Regions from separate parts of the Shewanella sp. GutDb-MelDb genome, predicted to be linked through region 2. Evidence: riboswitches for the same ligand, from Rfam matches in the RefSeq annotation. Region 2 holds a riboswitch; the other holds the start of a gene.
The links. Region 2 has a riboswitch for thiamine pyrophosphate ahead of thiC (phosphomethylpyrimidine synthase ThiC). Riboswitches for the same ligand answer to the same signal wherever they lie in the genome.
Positions count from the first base shown of each region.

Region 1 (8,232 bases), on a different contig from region 2:
AGTACCCGCTGCTAATACGACCATCACTTCAGGGAATGGCAGACCAAGTCCCCAATCAGGATTACCAAACCAAGCCGCTGTGTCACCAAAATGAGAGAGTTTGTTATAACCCGCCTGCATTAATACCGGCGCGAGATAAAGTCGTAGTGCCAACGGTGCAATACCTTCAGCATAGCGAATGGTGTTTAGAAATTTTTGATATAGTTGTCCAAGTAGCATGTCGATCCCTCTTTAAATTCCATTAATCCATTAGACCTTAACAAACATAACAATCTTTCAACTGTAGTTGATAAAAATTGTCCTGCTACAATAATATCAAGATGTTAAGGTTAAATATCTTCACTGATTTCAGTAAGCTCTCTAATGAGTGTATTCAATTTTTTTTCAAAACGCTGTTTTTGTTTTTCACTTGTTAAACGGTTTAGTTTGATCAGTAGCTCACCGAACCTTGCCGTGTTGTCATCCAATTTTGTCTGATAGGCTTTTGATTTCAGCGTATCAGGCTGAGTCATTAGCAACCTTAAGCTATGTGACAACGCTTTTTGGTTTTGCCTATTTTTTAATGCTTGTGAGAATAAACGGATCCAATCATGACGGTATTCAAGCCACATATCTAACGTATCCCCGCGCTCAACATTGTAAGTATGTATTGCTGTTTTTTGCGACGGCAAGAGTTTTCCAACCCATTTTCCAACCCGTTTCTCTATTCGCTCATCAGCCATTTCAATCAATTGCGATTGACTCTTGCCAAGGTACTTCTCATTTAACTCTTTTTCTTCGACTCTTAGATGAGCAATCACCTGTTTAACTTGCTCATCTGAGAAAGAACTTATGATTGGGATTAACGATGGCTCAACAAAATCAAACACTCGAATCCAATGTGCTTTGGCCGAACGCACATGATCACTCCAAGATTGTGTACTAAAACGTTGATGATTGATTTCAGCCCCGAGCAGGGCTAACTGATCTCTATAGCGGGGCATTTCTTGTGTCCGATGCCACACTAAAAATGTATCTAACGCCAATTCAAATTGCTTGCCCTGCTGGTCATCTAATGTCACGAACTCCTCGAGTTTCCACTCAATAGCCCAATCCAAAAAGTAATAACCGACTTTGGTGGAGCAGCCAATTAAGCTAATAGACAACAATCCCCATAAAATCACTTTTTTCATATCTCTCCCCAACCGTTAATATCAACCTAGCACAGAATATGCGCAATCGTATGAACGGTTACAAAGTGTCAATAAAGGGAGTTTACAAGGTCGCGTTGGATATATTGGCAGGTTTACGGCGTAAAGGGTCTTGAATTATGAACAACTGGCAATAAGATGCTGGTATTGCTCGGCGCAAATAAGATAATTACTCGATTGTTCATTAGAGGATATTGGTTGGCTGTTTTCATCAAATGCTAGAATATTATCAAACGCCATTTGCAGCGCCCAACAGACAGCAAAAACCCAATAGAGATCAACGGCTGCGGGTACAGCATCCGCTGCGTGTTGATTCAAATTACCTTGCTGTCGCAGATAATTTGCTATCAACCAATGCCGCTGTTTCGACGACAAGGAATGACTCGCGATCACTGAGGCTAGATCGCATAATGGATGCGAGCTACAGGCATATTCAAAGTCGATGCAATGGAGCTTGTTTTGCCCGATTAATATGTTAAATGGATTTAAATCACGGTGGCTAAACTGCAAATTAACCAAGCACTGTTCAAGAGTGTCTAACATTGAATTAATTGCATCAGTCTGTGTGATTAAACAATCAAACTGTTGTAACCAAGGCTCAATATTTGGATGAATATCACTGTCTTTATTCAGTAATTGTTGCTGCATTTGGCACAAGCGGGCGTGATATATCTGCCATTGTTTATCCACTGTGATGACATTTTTAGGGGGAGGCAACTGTTTTAAACCATTGAGTAATTGCAGTAACAATTGTTCTGCACCCGGCCAATTCTCTTGGGTATGGGTAACAGGGTGAGCCCCATTCGCACTTATAAGCTCACTCCAGCTACGGTGGTGCTGTTGGGATAAGAACTCACTCAAATAAAATTGCTTATCAGGGCTGATATAGACCATCTTAGGCGCCAGGTTAGCATCGCTTGCAGAGCGCCAAGCATACACTTCACTGTCTCGGTCACAGATTTGAGAGCTAGCCCAGCTGTTAAGCCTAAGCACCCACTCAGACTCTACGGCCTTACTCGGGTGTAATCCGCGAACATAATAGTTTTGATTGCTCAAACCTTGCGTTAAAGGGGCTATAACACTTACCCGAGTCAAACCTGACAGAGTCAAATAGCGAGCTAAGTCTTGCTTAAGCGAGTCACTCAACTTAAGCCGCTCCTGCCAGTACAACCATACTGTCACTTGGCCGTTGCGTTTTCATTTGATTGCGCCACATAAAGTAACCAAACACCACCATAACGACATAGAACACAAAGAGCACTGACGTTAACATCAGTCCCTTGCTTACATACAAGTAGATAGACACAGCATCAATAACAAACCAATAGATCCAGTTTTCCAACACTTTTTTAGCCACTAAAAAAGTTGTCATCACTGCAAAACAGGTCGTTGCGGCGTCCAAATAGGGAAATGAGGCTTGAGTTTGTGTTGCCATAAAGTAGCCAATAATCAACGCCAACAATGTGGTACTCGCAATCAATTTAAGGTGAGTCGACAGTCGCCATGAAACAATTTTAACCCCATCATGGCCATTGCCTCCTTTGGTCCACAACCAATAGCCATAAACCGCCATCGCCATGTAGTATATGTTAAGAACCGATTCCATCAGTAACGACACTTTCCAAAACAACACCGTATAAATTGCTGTACTGGTTAATGCCGCAGGCCAACACCATACACTCCCTTTCATTGCGAGTATCAAATAGGCCAGCGCCAGCAATACAGCAACCGCTTCCCACGCTGTTAGGGCTTGCGCCTCACCAAATGCTGAAGTAAAACTGTCGACTAACGATAGCCAGAAATCTGCCATTGACTTAAGTCTCTCTATTAAAAATATATACGATTAAAAGCCCAAAATAAAAAGCCCAAATAAAAAGCCACAAAGTATCGATAACACCCTGTGGCTAATTGTCATTACGGCTGTGGCTTATATTACTTTAGCTTAGTTATTCACTGTGGCTTAAGTCGAGCTCACCACCAATAAATTTACATACAAATACCGCTTTGCCCCACTTTTCGTGGGCCGCTTCCATCTCTGTTGCCAACATTGCCATCACCTCGGCGTACTCACCGCACACCTGTGTTGCCATAGCGTTAGTCACACGTTGGATATTGTCATAGGTATCGACCCGGCCTATAAACCATCTTATTGGATCTAAATAATTGTCTTGTAGTGGGTAGCAACTAATTTCTGCCGTTAACTTCATTTTTGACCTCAAGCATTTATTGTTGGTAACAATATTAAAGAGTAATAACTATTTATTAATTAGGATTTACATAAACTTAACGTTTAAAGTAACCCCTAGTTGGCGTGGATCACCATAGCGTACATATTGCTTATCTGCCCAGCCTAAATCTGGCTCGTTGCCAAAATAGAAGCCTCGAACGCCGTATTTTTCATCAAATAGGTTACGTCCCCAGAGATATGCAGACCACATGTCAGCTTCGTAACCTATTTTGGCGTTAAAAATTTGGTATGCATCTGATGTAGACTCGTTACTATCCGAGTAATAAAAATCACTCTTACCACTGGCATTCACGTTAGCAAACCAACCAGCATCGTTGCGATAAGTCGCGCCAACACTAAAGGTAAAGTTAGGGGAATGCGCTAGCTCACGGCCAGAAAGATCGACTACGGTGCCATATTTATCTTCGTACTCGTAATCACCATAAGCGGTTTCTAACCAACCTAAACTGGTGTAAAGCTTTAGGTTATCGGTTGCATACCAGTTGCCGTCAAGCTCAGCACCATAGTTATGAGAACTGCCTGCATTTTCGGTAAAGAGAATAAAATTCCCCTCTTCGCCAGGTACTGTCGATTGTTGCGATGCCGCGACTTGTTGATCTTGTCTATCCATAAAGAATACCGACAGATTAGTGCTTGCTTGACCATCAAACCAAACCGACTTCAAACCCACTTCGTAGTTATAAAGAATTTCAGTGTCGTACTCTTTTTTATCGGCGAGTTCACTCGGCAGTGACATATTAAAGCCACCCGCTTTATAGCCTCTCGCCACGCGGATATATGACTCGTGGTTTTCACCGAGTGCTTTGCTTAACGCAATATGCCCGCCCCACATGGTTTCGCTTGGCTTAAATTCGTCGCCATCTGAATCACTGTATTCACTATCTCGACGCTCTGTCCGCAGTCCTACCGACAAAGCATAGCCCGAACCTAGGTCTGAATCTAATTGACCAAATAACGCATAGTTTTGCGCCTCGTATTCCGCACTTAACTGACTATAAGTATCCATAGTCTCATTGTCTTCTTGTAGATCCATTGCGTATACACCGACGAGCCAGTCAGTACTGCCCGCAAATATACGGCCTGATTCAGTTGAAGCTAACCTAAACTCTTGCGTGATGGTCTGCCTGTCGCCTTTCTTATCCCAGTTATACTCATATTCACAAGGGCTACCATCGCAATCTCGACTGTCCCAATAATCAGGGTTAGCCCAGTCACCGTCATAGTTATGGTGAGTTTTTGACTGTGCCAGAGAGGTTAATGAAGTCAGTTCAACATTTTCAGCACCAGTGTAAATAAACTTTAAAACGGTGCCGTTAGTACGTTGCTTATCAACGCCAGGTGCATCCGTTAACGTATCAAAACCGTTATTATCTAATGTCCAAGCATCATATCCATTATCGTAATTTGCATGTAAGTAAGTCAGGTCAATTTCTAGTTCTTCAGTCGCGTACCAACGTAATTTTGCGCGACCAGTGAATTCATCACGGTTATTAGTATCGCTCTCACCAAGATAAAGATTATCTCGATAACCATCTTGCTGATGCTGTTGCAGCGACACACGGTAAAGCAAGTTTCCAGAATCGGTTAATGGACCCGAGCTAAAACCACTAAAGGTCTGTAAATTATCATCGCCTAGCGAGATCTCTGCACCATTTTCAAATACGTCGGTAGGATCATTACTTTTAAGGTAGATAAGACCTGCTAACGCATTAGCGCCATAACGTGTACCTTGAGGACCGCGTAATACTTCAACTTGTTGTAAGTCGTACATGCTTGAAGCCATGCCTAAACCGGACAAATCGATATCATCAACGATAAAGCCAACAGAGGAGTTAGGTGCGCCTTGATACTCTTCTTGCTCACCGACACCACGAATTTGGAAGTATTTGGGTCTTGAGCTACCACCGGACCAGTTGAAATTAGCAATTGAGTTTAAGATATCTTCAAAGTGCTGTGCACCTTCATCCTCAATTTGCTGCTGATCAATAACGGTGACGCTTGATGGCATTTTTTCTAGCGATGTGCCCCGAAAATCAGATGTCACAACCATGACTTCCATCTCATCAACAGGTGTTTCTGAGTCAGTATTGGCAAACGTAGGTGATGAAACTAGCGCAGCCATGACGGCAACCGCTATAGGAGAATAAGTTTTTAGATTTAACATAGGACCTCAAATTAAAATTTTGAGATCCGGCAACATAAAGAAGCGTTCGGGAAATGAATTGTGGCCCATTCCTACGCCGGTATTAGCCGGATCAGGTTCTAAGGGTTCGTTTTTCAACATCTCAGTTAAAATCCACAATATCCAACTTATGGTTTATAGACTTTAACACCCCTTGGCGCGGCCGATTATACATGAATTTCACAAACTGATGACAGTCTTCTTAACGTTTACAATCTTTATGCATAAAAAAACGTCAGCTTTGCTGACGTTTTCATAACAAATATAATTTCTAATCATCTACATATTAATTTGAAAAGGCTTTTCTTACATATAGCTCAAAGCGAGTTGCGTTAACATTAGGCGCAACCGCTGATACTTGTAGCTGCTGCTTGCCATGCAATTTTACTGACTTCCAGCTTACGCCTTCATCATCAATCGTCATGCCACTGGTATCAAACCAAGTGAATTTATACTGCAAGCGCAAGTCAGTAGAGACCTGACTAATAATCGTGCCCGTGCCTTGTAAAAAACCACCTTCAGGGCGCGCCATTACACTTCCTACGGTGACTTCTTTACCAAAGCTGTTGTTATCAACACGCACTTCACCTTTAGAACCCACCATTAAGCCTGCTGTGTGTGGTGCACAAGCCGCGACAATCAACGCTGTAAATAAGCCTAAAATCAATTTTTTCATTTTGTTCCCTAGAATAAAATCATTCAGTGTTAATACAAGGATAGCTAAGTTAATCTATTAAAAAATGGGCTCTTGCCGTCGCAATCAAGTGTTTACGATTAGTCTGCCAACAAGTAATGCTCACGTTAGCGACTCGTCGACCTTGGCGAGTGATCTTACATTCAGCAAAGCTACCTTTATGGTAGCCAGCTCTGAGATAATCAATTGAGAAATCAACTACTTTTGGTACTTTAGTGGTCTGCATAAAGACCATTAGCTGCACAATGGCTGACATTTCCATAAAACCTGCGATAACACCACCATGCAGTGCAGGTAGTACTGGGTTACCGATATTATCATCTTTTGCTGGCAGCTTAAAAACCAGTTCATCGCCAAAACGCTCAACACCCATTCCAATAAACTGGGCGTAAGGCACATGTTCAAGCAAGTGACCAAAATCATTTAGTTCCGTTGCTTTTCGTACGATACTTTTGAAATCTAACTTTGTCGCATCAGATTCTGAATGACTCGGGTTAGTCATGACGCGGCTCTCCCATCAGTGCTTGTCTAAACTCTTCGCCAACCATTTCTGGACTAATTCGCATAAACGAGCCTACCGCATTAGCAATGGGATCATCGATTGAATCTTGGTAAGCAATAGCACGAGTAAAAGCGACGCTAGATGACAATTTATAACACTCTGCAAAACCATAGACTGGCTTAAACGGTTCAGCAGGTTTCATGTAATCAACTCGCAGATCAAGCGTTGGTGAGATCTCCAAAGCACCAAACTGATCAAAAATAGAACACACGACAGCGCAGCCACTGGCCGTATCCATCAATGTTGTTATCACTCCACCGTGGATCACACCAGTGTCTGGGTAACCAACAAGTTGAGGATCATAAGGCAGCTCAATGAGCACATGTTTATCACTGCCCTCTAACACCTTAAGCTTTAATTTTTGGCACTGAGTAAGTTGCCCAACAAATCGACTTGCCATCTCCGTTAACGGAAAAACATCGGCAGCTTTTTTCATCGTTTTTGACTCAACATAGGGCCTAAAGAGTGGCCTCCGACTAAATGCATGTGAATATGGAAAACCTCTTGGCCTGCGTGTTCATTACAGTTCAAGATCACGCGATAACCGTCTTCTGCTATCCCTTCCTCGCGAGCCAGTTTGGCCGCAACAGACATCATTCTTCCCAACGCTTTCTCATCGGAAGCCTTAATATCATTTATTGTCGGGATCAGATGGTTAGGAATAATCAATATATGCGTCGGTGCTTGTGCACTGATATCTCTAAATGCAGTCACTAGCTCATCTTGAAATAGGATATCTGCTGGAATTTCACGTCGAATAATTTTGCTGAATATGGTTTCTTCGGCCATTTTATTGCTCTCATAAGAATAAGTTAAACCTAGTATACTCGAAAAACGGCATCTGGCGATTCGCGTTTTTATGCGTTAAAAAGTCTATTTGCAATGATTTGAGTGCCAATTGAACAGCTGTATACACAATATGATTGACTTTAGGACCATATCCATTTTAAATAAATAAAAAATTACAGGACTCATCATGCTCACCGCTAAAGAAACCGCACTGCTTAATGCTGCCGCCGAGCTGATAAAAGAAAATGGCATGATCGCGCTCAATATGTCCGACGTTCACAAAAGAGCTGGTTACTCACGCGCTGCTCAATATCAGTCATTCAGTGACAAAAACTCACTACTTGCCGCACTTAGCATGCGTGAACTGGTGTTGAATACGTATGCGTTAGAAGAACAGCGTTACTCAGATCTTAGCGGGGATTTTTCAGTTGTTTTAAGACCTGTTGTGTATCGTTACCTCAAATTATCAGATCGACTTATGATTGACTCAGCTTTTAACAATATGCTTAAAGAAGTGAGAAAGTTACCTGATGAAGAGCAATTTATATTTTGGAAAAGAGGCTTTGA
Region 1 covers NZ_PJBM01000226.1:36,504-44,735, forward strand. Annotated here, with positions in the region: gene CXF82_RS12165 (HvfX family Cu-binding RiPP maturation protein) at 1-219, opposite strand, end outside; gene CXF82_RS12170 (DUF6279 family lipoprotein) at 330-1,172, opposite strand; gene CXF82_RS12175 (phosphotransferase) at 1,308-2,336, opposite strand; gene pnuC (nicotinamide riboside transporter PnuC) at 2,338-3,000, opposite strand; gene CXF82_RS12185 (hypothetical protein) at 3,137-3,397, opposite strand; gene CXF82_RS12190 (TonB-dependent receptor) at 3,464-5,602, opposite strand; TPP riboswitch at 5,654-5,785, opposite strand; gene CXF82_RS12195 (YcfL family putative periplasmic lipoprotein) at 5,907-6,296, opposite strand; gene CXF82_RS12200 (PaaI family thioesterase) at 6,346-6,816, opposite strand; gene CXF82_RS12205 (PaaI family thioesterase) at 6,809-7,312, opposite strand; gene hinT (purine nucleoside phosphoramidase) at 7,309-7,665, opposite strand; gene CXF82_RS12215 (helix-turn-helix domain-containing protein) at 7,853-8,232, shown strand, end outside.
Region 1: another riboswitch for thiamine pyrophosphate. It lies ahead of CXF82_RS12190 (TonB-dependent receptor); the one in region 2 lies ahead of thiC (phosphomethylpyrimidine synthase ThiC).

Region 2 (8,232 bases):
TATCGGAACCCGCAATCGTCCACACTAATGGACGATTGCTCGTTGGCAGTCGGCTAGAATTAACCTCAGCCATAACTACTCCTCTAACGCGACGACTTTACTTTCAGCGCCAGTGCCTGCTTCGTGATATAACTCAGCGCCCTTGGCCTTAAACTCAGCTGACATCTGCGCCATGCCACTGCTAATATCACTATCCGAAAGCGCTGATGTTTCAGTTTGACCGCTATAGGCTTGATACTCTGCGGGTGACTTAACTTCGACCCCCTTTGCTTCAACTTCTAACGCCAGCTTCTCTTGCGCTGCGGCGTAGTCGCGAACCTCTTGGCTTATTTTCATTGAACAGAACTTTGGACCACACATAGAGCAAAAGTGAGCCACTTTGGCTGACTCTTGCGGCAGTGACTCATCGTGATAAGCGCGAGCCGTTTCAGGATCCAAGCCTAAGTTATATTGATCTTCCCATCGGAACTCAAAACGTGCTTTTGAAAGTGCGTTATCTCGAATTTGTGCACTTGGGTGACCTTTAGCAACATCGCCAGCATGAGCCGCAATCTTATAAGCAATAAGCCCCTGTTTAACATCGTCTTTATTAGGTAAGCCCAGATGCTCTTTTGGCGTCACATAGCACAACATTGCACAGCCATACCAGGCAATCATCGCCGCGCCTATACCTGAGGTAAAGTGATCATAACCAGGAGCAATGTCGGTCGTTTGCGGGCCTAAAGTATAAAAAGGCGCCTCATCACAAATATCTAATTGCTTATCCATATTCTCTTTAATGAGGTTCATTGGAATATGGCCAGGCCCTTCAATGATGGTCTGAACATCGTATTGCCAGGCAATTTTAACCAGCTCGCCTAAGGTCTCGAGCTCTGCAAATTGAGCTTCATCATTGGCATCAGCAATCGAGCCCGGACGCATACCATCCCCTAATGACAGTGAGACATCATAAGCTGCACAGATCTCACAAATATCTCTGAAATGTTCATAGAGGAAGTTTTCTTTATGGTGCGACAAACACCATTTAGCCAGAATAGACCCCCCGCGCGATACGATGCCCGTGAGGCGTTTTGCGGTCATGGGTACGTAACACAGCAATACACCCGCATGGATAGTAAAGTAGTCAACGCCTTGCTCAGCTTGCTCTATCAAGGTGTCGCGGAATGTTTCCCAGTTAAGATCTTCAGCAACACCATTCACTTTTTCGAGTGCTTGATAGATAGGCACGGTTCCAATGGGGACAGGAGAGTTGCGGATAATCCACTCTCGGGTTTCGTGGATATAACGACCGGTAGACAAGTCCATTACCGTATCAGCCCCCCAGCGGGTAGACCACACCAGCTTTTCAACCTCTTCTTCGATAGAAGAAGTCACTGCTGAATTACCAATATTGGCGTTCACTTTCACTAAAAAGTTACGTCCAATAATCATCGGTTCAGCTTCAGGATGATTGATATTTAACGGGATAATGGCTCGGCCACGAGCAATTTCACTGCGAACAAACTCAGCAGTGATTGGCTCATCGATAACGGCGCCAAAGCTTTCGCCCTTATTTTTTTGAGTTAACATAGGGTCGGTCACCTCTGCCATTGCCATATTTTCGCGAATAGCGATATATTCCATTTCAGGGGTGATAATCCCTTGGCGGGCATAGTGCATTTGCGTTACGCGCTGACCAGACTTTGCACGGCGAGGAGGCACTAACGACTCAAAACGTAAATGGTCTAAACCATCATCGGCCAAGCGTTGCTGGGTAAAACCAGAGCTGACAGCGGGTAACTGTTCGGTATCATTTCGTTCAACGATCCAGTTATGACGTAATTTATCTAAGCCTTTGTGCACATCAATATTGGCATCAGGATCTGAGTAAGCCCCAGCACAGTCGTATACTTTCAGCGGTGGGTTAGCTTCAAATACAGGATTTTTCTCATCACCACTGAGCAAAGTGTCAGCTTGATGAATTTGGCGCATACCGACGTTAAGATCAACGCGGCTACCTTGAAGATAGATCTTCTCGGAATTTGGGTGTTGTAACGGTTTTAGGTTATCGATGAACTGTTGAGCTTGAGCTCGGGTTTCGCGGCGTTTAGACATTAGCAAACTCACTATTATAAAAATGAAGTTGCTTGTCAGGAGAAATGAGTAATTGAAAGTTGAAAATGAAACCGCGTCATAACGCTAATTCCAGATGCACTTAACCACCGAAATGTGACTGCTAGCAGCATTAATACAGCCGATACTATGCAGTTATTTCGCTTGTTACCTACGCAGGTTCTAGCCTGATCAGGTTCAACGGATCCCGAATAAACGGTCTCAGCCATATGGCACTCCGACAAGATGAGCCGGCAGTATAAGCCTAACAGTGACTAAGAAACAAGTACAAATCATTCACAAACCCCTGTTATGGTAAATATTTTTATTGACCCATAGCTTGTTGATAATAATACGAATAATTTAATACTGCATATTAAACCACTATTTATCATGAAAAATTATCACCTCAAAAACGACTATTTTCGACTAATCATTCTCTTTTCTAATCGTGCTGAGATAGCGTCATTAATCGCTTTTTTAACTTTATCGCCACCGCAGTTAAAGGGGTAACCGATATTTTCTGCGTAAGGGTTAATTTGGGTCGGCACCTGCACTATTCGAAAGCAGGTATCACCGTGACGTACGATACGGTTAGGATCGAGTCGATGATCTGTCGTGGGTATTTTGCTGTACTCATCTACCTCAGGAAAAACTAACTCTACCATGTCACCATCCATCTTACTCAAAGAGTGCGGCCCGCTATATTTATTGGCTTTATCGACAATCAGTGCATCTAGTGCGGCATCATTTTTTCGTTGAAGATAGGATTGAGCAATAGCCATTGCACTACGGCGAGGAACGTACGTCGGCAGGCTCTTATTAATTCTTATGTCCGTTTTTTCCGATAAATCCGTTGTCGGCAGTATGGCTTCAATGGTGTTGTCAGCCTCCATCGCGGGTTCATGTACTGGCGATGTCTCGACAAGTTCGTCAGCCTCGCTGGGGTTGTCGCTATCTGTTGGCGAATGACGTGGCGATCTCACCTTACTTGTTGAGCTGTCGATGCTATCCATCACCTCATCTTTTACCGGTTTAGCTTCGACATACAGGTATGATTGGATTTTGATTGGGGCAACAGTTGTAACCTTTAGCGTTTGTCTCACCCAAAGCTGATTAATAATACCAATCAATACAATGTGCAGTAAAATAACCCATATGAATGATTGAAACAGCTGAAATGAACGCAAGCAAGAAGAGCGTTTCACGCCGCCTTTATCACGATTATCTGCCTCAACAACGACCTCAGCGATAGAGGTTAATTCCGCAGCGGTGTTGATACCAAACATAGGTTTAACTAGAGGATGGCTGACCGGGAGCTCAAACTGTTTATCAGCCCTAATGACCGCCAAAGTTGCACTGGCTTCCTCAGTGCTTACCGATAAACTGAGCAGAGGTTGTCCTTTGCCATTCTCTGCTGCAAGCGCAGTAAAAACAGGTGCTGAGGATCTGCTAACTGGTTTCATCCGATGAATAACTCTATAGTCCATAAGGTTCAATTAACGCCATGAGAAGACAAGGTTAACCTTAATAATGGCGTTATTTATAACGATTGACTCATGCTGATTTATTTAACATGAAGCTTGTTTGTGGCTGGTTAATTAAGCTAATTTATCAATGAATAATAATCACTTAAAACATTAGATACCGCTTTATTACAAAAGTTCAACATCGAGTGTTATTGTCTTTTTTTATCATTGATCATCACTAATGTAATGGTGATTGCATTGGACCTATTTTAAGCTAACACGTGTACGCTAAACTATGACTATTATCATTAAAGCTGATACACTGCAGCTAATCGTGGTCAAACCAGAAGTCATTTACGCCTTATGTCTACTCAAGAATCAACCTTGTCGCCAAAGCAAACCCTAGTATCAAGTGCTAGTTATAGCGTTAAAGAAGAACTAGCAAACAGCCTAAGTCATGGGTTAGGCGTTGTGGCAGGTGTTATTGGCTTGATTATGTGTATTTTAAAAGGCTATGAGCAATTAACTTTTGTGCAAATGGCAGGTGTAGTGATTTACTGCGGCAGCATTATTTTGCTCTTTCTTTGCTCGACTCTATATCATAGCGCAACAGATAAAGCTTTGAAGCATAAATTAAAAATTGCCGACCATTGTGCCATCTACCTGTTGATAGCGGGTACCTATACCCCTTTAATGCTGATTAGTTTAGAAAATGAAAATGGCAACGGAAATGCCAACTTGGTGCTCATTGCCATTTGGTCATTGGCAATCGGAGGCATTCTTTTCAAGACACTCTTTATCACTCGCTTTAAAGTCTTCAGTCTAGCCTTGTACCTTGCCATGGGTTGGCTCTGTGTCACCGTGATGAAAGAGTTAATTGCAGGAATGTCGCCATTAGGCTTTAACCTTCTCATTATTGGCGGGTTATTTTACAGTTTAGGGATTGTTTTTTATGTTGCTAAACGCATTCCCTACAACCACGCGATATGGCACTTGTTTGTATTAGGTGGCGCCATTAGCCACTTCCTCTGCGTTTACTTAACGGTCATTTAATCGTGTATAAATGGTCTTCATTGTGTAATGACAATATAACACTAAATGACTGAGCTCTTATTTTAGACAAGGATTTGTTAGCGTATTGGTTTGATGTAGCGTAGAGGGTATTAGTCTATATATCGCGATATAGCTTTCTTCGAACAAAGACGACTCGTTAGCTTAGAGCCCCTATAACATTAACACTGTAGATGTCAGTCTCATCGATAAGGAAAAATAGACCACTTTCCTCCGGCAGCGAAACTATTTTTCTTTTACTGCACTTTTCACCATACTTTTTATATGTTGCATAAATGTCTTAAAATGGGCATAAAATCTAAAAAAACGCATGTTTGCAATGTTCAATCATAACGGGACCTAATAAGCGTAGCGCAACAGCAACCTTAGTTACAAGAGAGTCTTCCAACCCACTGCCTTTCTTTAAGTTTCTACAGCCTTGAACAAATCTTCTCTATCTTGTAACTCAAACTGTCGTGTTTTCCCCATTTCCTCTAGCGATACTCCCTCTTCAATGGTGATGCGGTAGCAATTATCACTTCGAATTTTAGTGGTCATCGTTATTGCCTCTAGTGTTAGGTGCTTATCGATATATTACTGTTTACAATATTTAAAATCGCAATACTGAGTACCATAATTGTTTCTTTAACGGTTTCTTTTAGTTAGTCATCATCCGGATTCATTGCTTCTTTTATTTCATCACTGCCGAACCCTTTCCGGGATAAATAGGCGTACGCTTTCGACTTTCCTTTATAATCCGATAAGTCATAGCGCTTTTTCGCCAACTCTTTTTTACAACTTTGATAAAAGTCGACATCTTCTGATAGCGTTAATTTGTACACAGTATCTTCAAAGTCACTCACATCAATCAGTCGCTGCTTTAATTCTTGCAAGATCAAGGTTTCGCCTTTACCTTTGTTAAATAGCTTGATTATTTCCGTTGTTAAGTCAACTTTGTCTGCTTTCACCGCTAATTTACTGCGCAGTGTTTCACGCTCTGGATGTTGTGATAATGCGTGATCTATTTCTACGCGAGAGAAACCTTTAGTGGTCATCTGCGTATAGACCTTTTCTTTGTTGGTGCCATAAAAGTTATCAAACTTGCTTAACAGCCTAGATGTGGCCATCTCAAACGCATCGACTTTTTGCTCGTCCATTACTTGCTCTATCGCAGTATCAATGTCGGTGACGGGAACGCCGCGCAGTTGTAACTTACGTCTTATTGCGCCTTTACCGAGTTCATTACTAAAGGCTACCTCGCAATAGCGCACCGCAAAGTCAAAGTCATTTTTTAAATATTCGTTCTCTATTAGTTTGGCGAGGACAATATCAATCCATTCTTGGTTTTCGGTTTTCCGTTCAAGCTTGGTCCGAATTTCATTAATGGTAAAATCTTGCTGACCAAGGTGCCAATAGGCGCTATTGAAAACGTTATCGATAGTTTTGGCTTGACGTAATGGTTGGCGCTGCATAACAAATTGATCTTAAATTAAAAAATAACCAAAAGCAGTGTAGCAGATCCCCGCGTTGTTGAGTACGCACTAGGTGTATCTTCGTACTCGAATACGATTTGACAAAAACCATATATGCCCCGGTTAACTCTGCTTGTATTAGGGAATGTGTGAGAAAAGTAGATGCAGATAAACAGCATATAAACGCGTCTTTACCCCCAACACTTCTTGGGCATTTTGATAGGCACTTACCCTAACCCACATCTTTACATCAGTGGGTTAGTGCTTAGGCTTTAATTCATGAAATTCTGATTAGGGAATGTAAGAAGCTTACGGTGTCGCAACGCCTTAATAACAAATAAGATTGGTTGTAAAAAGTGCAAAGAGTCAAGATGGATGTTAAATTTTACATTTATTATCAAATCGTTACACTGCCTATACGTATAAAACCCCTTTCAACGTAGTTATCGCTGAACCAATCAGTTTCACTCGATTATTTGGCAATAATTCAACATTGACGAAACCACCACGGGCAGAAGCTTGATAGCCTTTAAGCTTGTTTTTCTTAAGCTTTGCTTCCCAATATACAGCTAAAGCACAATGTGCTGAACCCGTAACTGGGTCTTCATTAACACCAACCCAAGGAGCAAAATACCGAGAAATAAAATCAAATTCACTGGATACTGATTTTGCAGTAATGACAACACTACGGCCCTTTAATTTCTTTAAGCCATCAAAGTTTGGGTTTAACCCCAACAGCGTTTCCTCGCTGTCAATTTCGATAAAAAATTTTGAATCGAAGTGACCCAAAAAAATCACGTGTTCTGGATTGATCCCAAGAAGATCTAAGAGCTCTACATGGCTAGAAATACCCGAATTGATAGTGGTTGATGGAAAATCCATTTCAATCGTTTTATCTTGTACTGTGACCAGTAAAGCACCTGACAATGTGTCAAAAACTAATGTATCGCCAATCGCAACCAAGCCATTTTCCTTTAAAACATGTGCGACGGCCAATGTTCCATGACCACACAAGCTTACTTCTATTTTGGGTGTAAACCACCTTAATTTCATGTTACTTAATGATAAAAATGCAGTTTCAGAAACTGCCATTTCTTCTGCGATAGAAAACATGAGATTTTCATCAAGATCATTTTCTGATATACAAACTCCAGCTGGATTCCCTTTAAATGGCTTAGTCGTAAATGAATCAACTTGATATATATCTAATTCCAAGATTTCCTCCTTGCGTTGAACAACTTGGTTGCATAACGACTTATTATGCGTCCGTTTGAAAAACCTATTAAGCCTAATTCCACTTATTTAGGCTTTTCTTCGTGCACAAGCATGTTCATAAATTTTGTAAATCGCCTAAGTCTGGTTTCGGGTTTCTTCGCACTTTTCAATCCATACGCGATAGCATAACGACTCGATTTATTGAGAGTATCAAAAAACGCCTTAACATTCGGCTTGCTCTCCAGTGCCGCTAGGAAGTCTGCGGGTACTTCCATTTCACTTAGCACATAGGCATTTTCCCAGCGACCGTCCGCTTTTGCAGCACGAATATGCACGAGCCCTGATTCCATCATCCGGCTCTCATTTATCAAACTCTCCGCATGCTCTGTATTTCTTTTAGACCAGTTACTGCGCGTTTTTCTGGGAGTAATGCGCTGAAGGTAGGCTTGGTCATCGATTGACTTCTTAATACCGTCGATCCAACCCCAACATAGAACCTCAATCACGAGCTCATCCCAAGTCACGCTCTGAATCCTAGTATTTTTCTTGTATATCTTCACCCATAGTTCACTTTCAGAGGCGTGATTCACTTTGAGCCACTGACTGAGATCTTTCGGCGATACAAAGGTCATGATTCTCGCTGGATTGGCTTCAGGCATAAAACTTGATTCTCTTCGGGATAACGTCGCATTAAGCGCACTAACATTGTTAGTTATAATATGGCCAATAAACATAACAAACTGTTTTGTTCAACAGCTTATTCAATAGCAGTTCGATAACGTTCTTGACTGTACGCTTATGTCAACCCAAGGTAGCATTGCTAAGCTATTGTCGTAAATGGGTTTATTTACGTAATTATTACCAATAATAGAGAGTATTTTTCAGGGAGAAATAGAGCCTGCTTGTTTACGAGGTCTACGTATCACTTTTATCAT
Region 2 covers NZ_PJBM01000140.1:6,698-14,929, reverse strand. Annotated here, with positions in the region: partial or broken gene CXF82_RS05785 (bifunctional hydroxymethylpyrimidine kinase/phosphomethylpyrimidine kinase) at 1-73, opposite strand, end outside; gene thiC (phosphomethylpyrimidine synthase ThiC) at 76-2,094, opposite strand; TPP riboswitch at 2,244-2,342, opposite strand; gene CXF82_RS05775 (hypothetical protein) at 2,511-3,557, opposite strand; gene CXF82_RS05770 (PAQR family membrane homeostasis protein TrhA) at 3,924-4,613, shown strand; gene CXF82_RS22460 (DUF3861 domain-containing protein) at 5,034-5,168, opposite strand; gene CXF82_RS05760 (RecX family transcriptional regulator) at 5,273-6,082, opposite strand; gene CXF82_RS05755 (PhzF family phenazine biosynthesis protein) at 6,497-7,297, opposite strand; gene CXF82_RS05750 (YdeI/OmpD-associated family protein) at 7,381-7,956, opposite strand.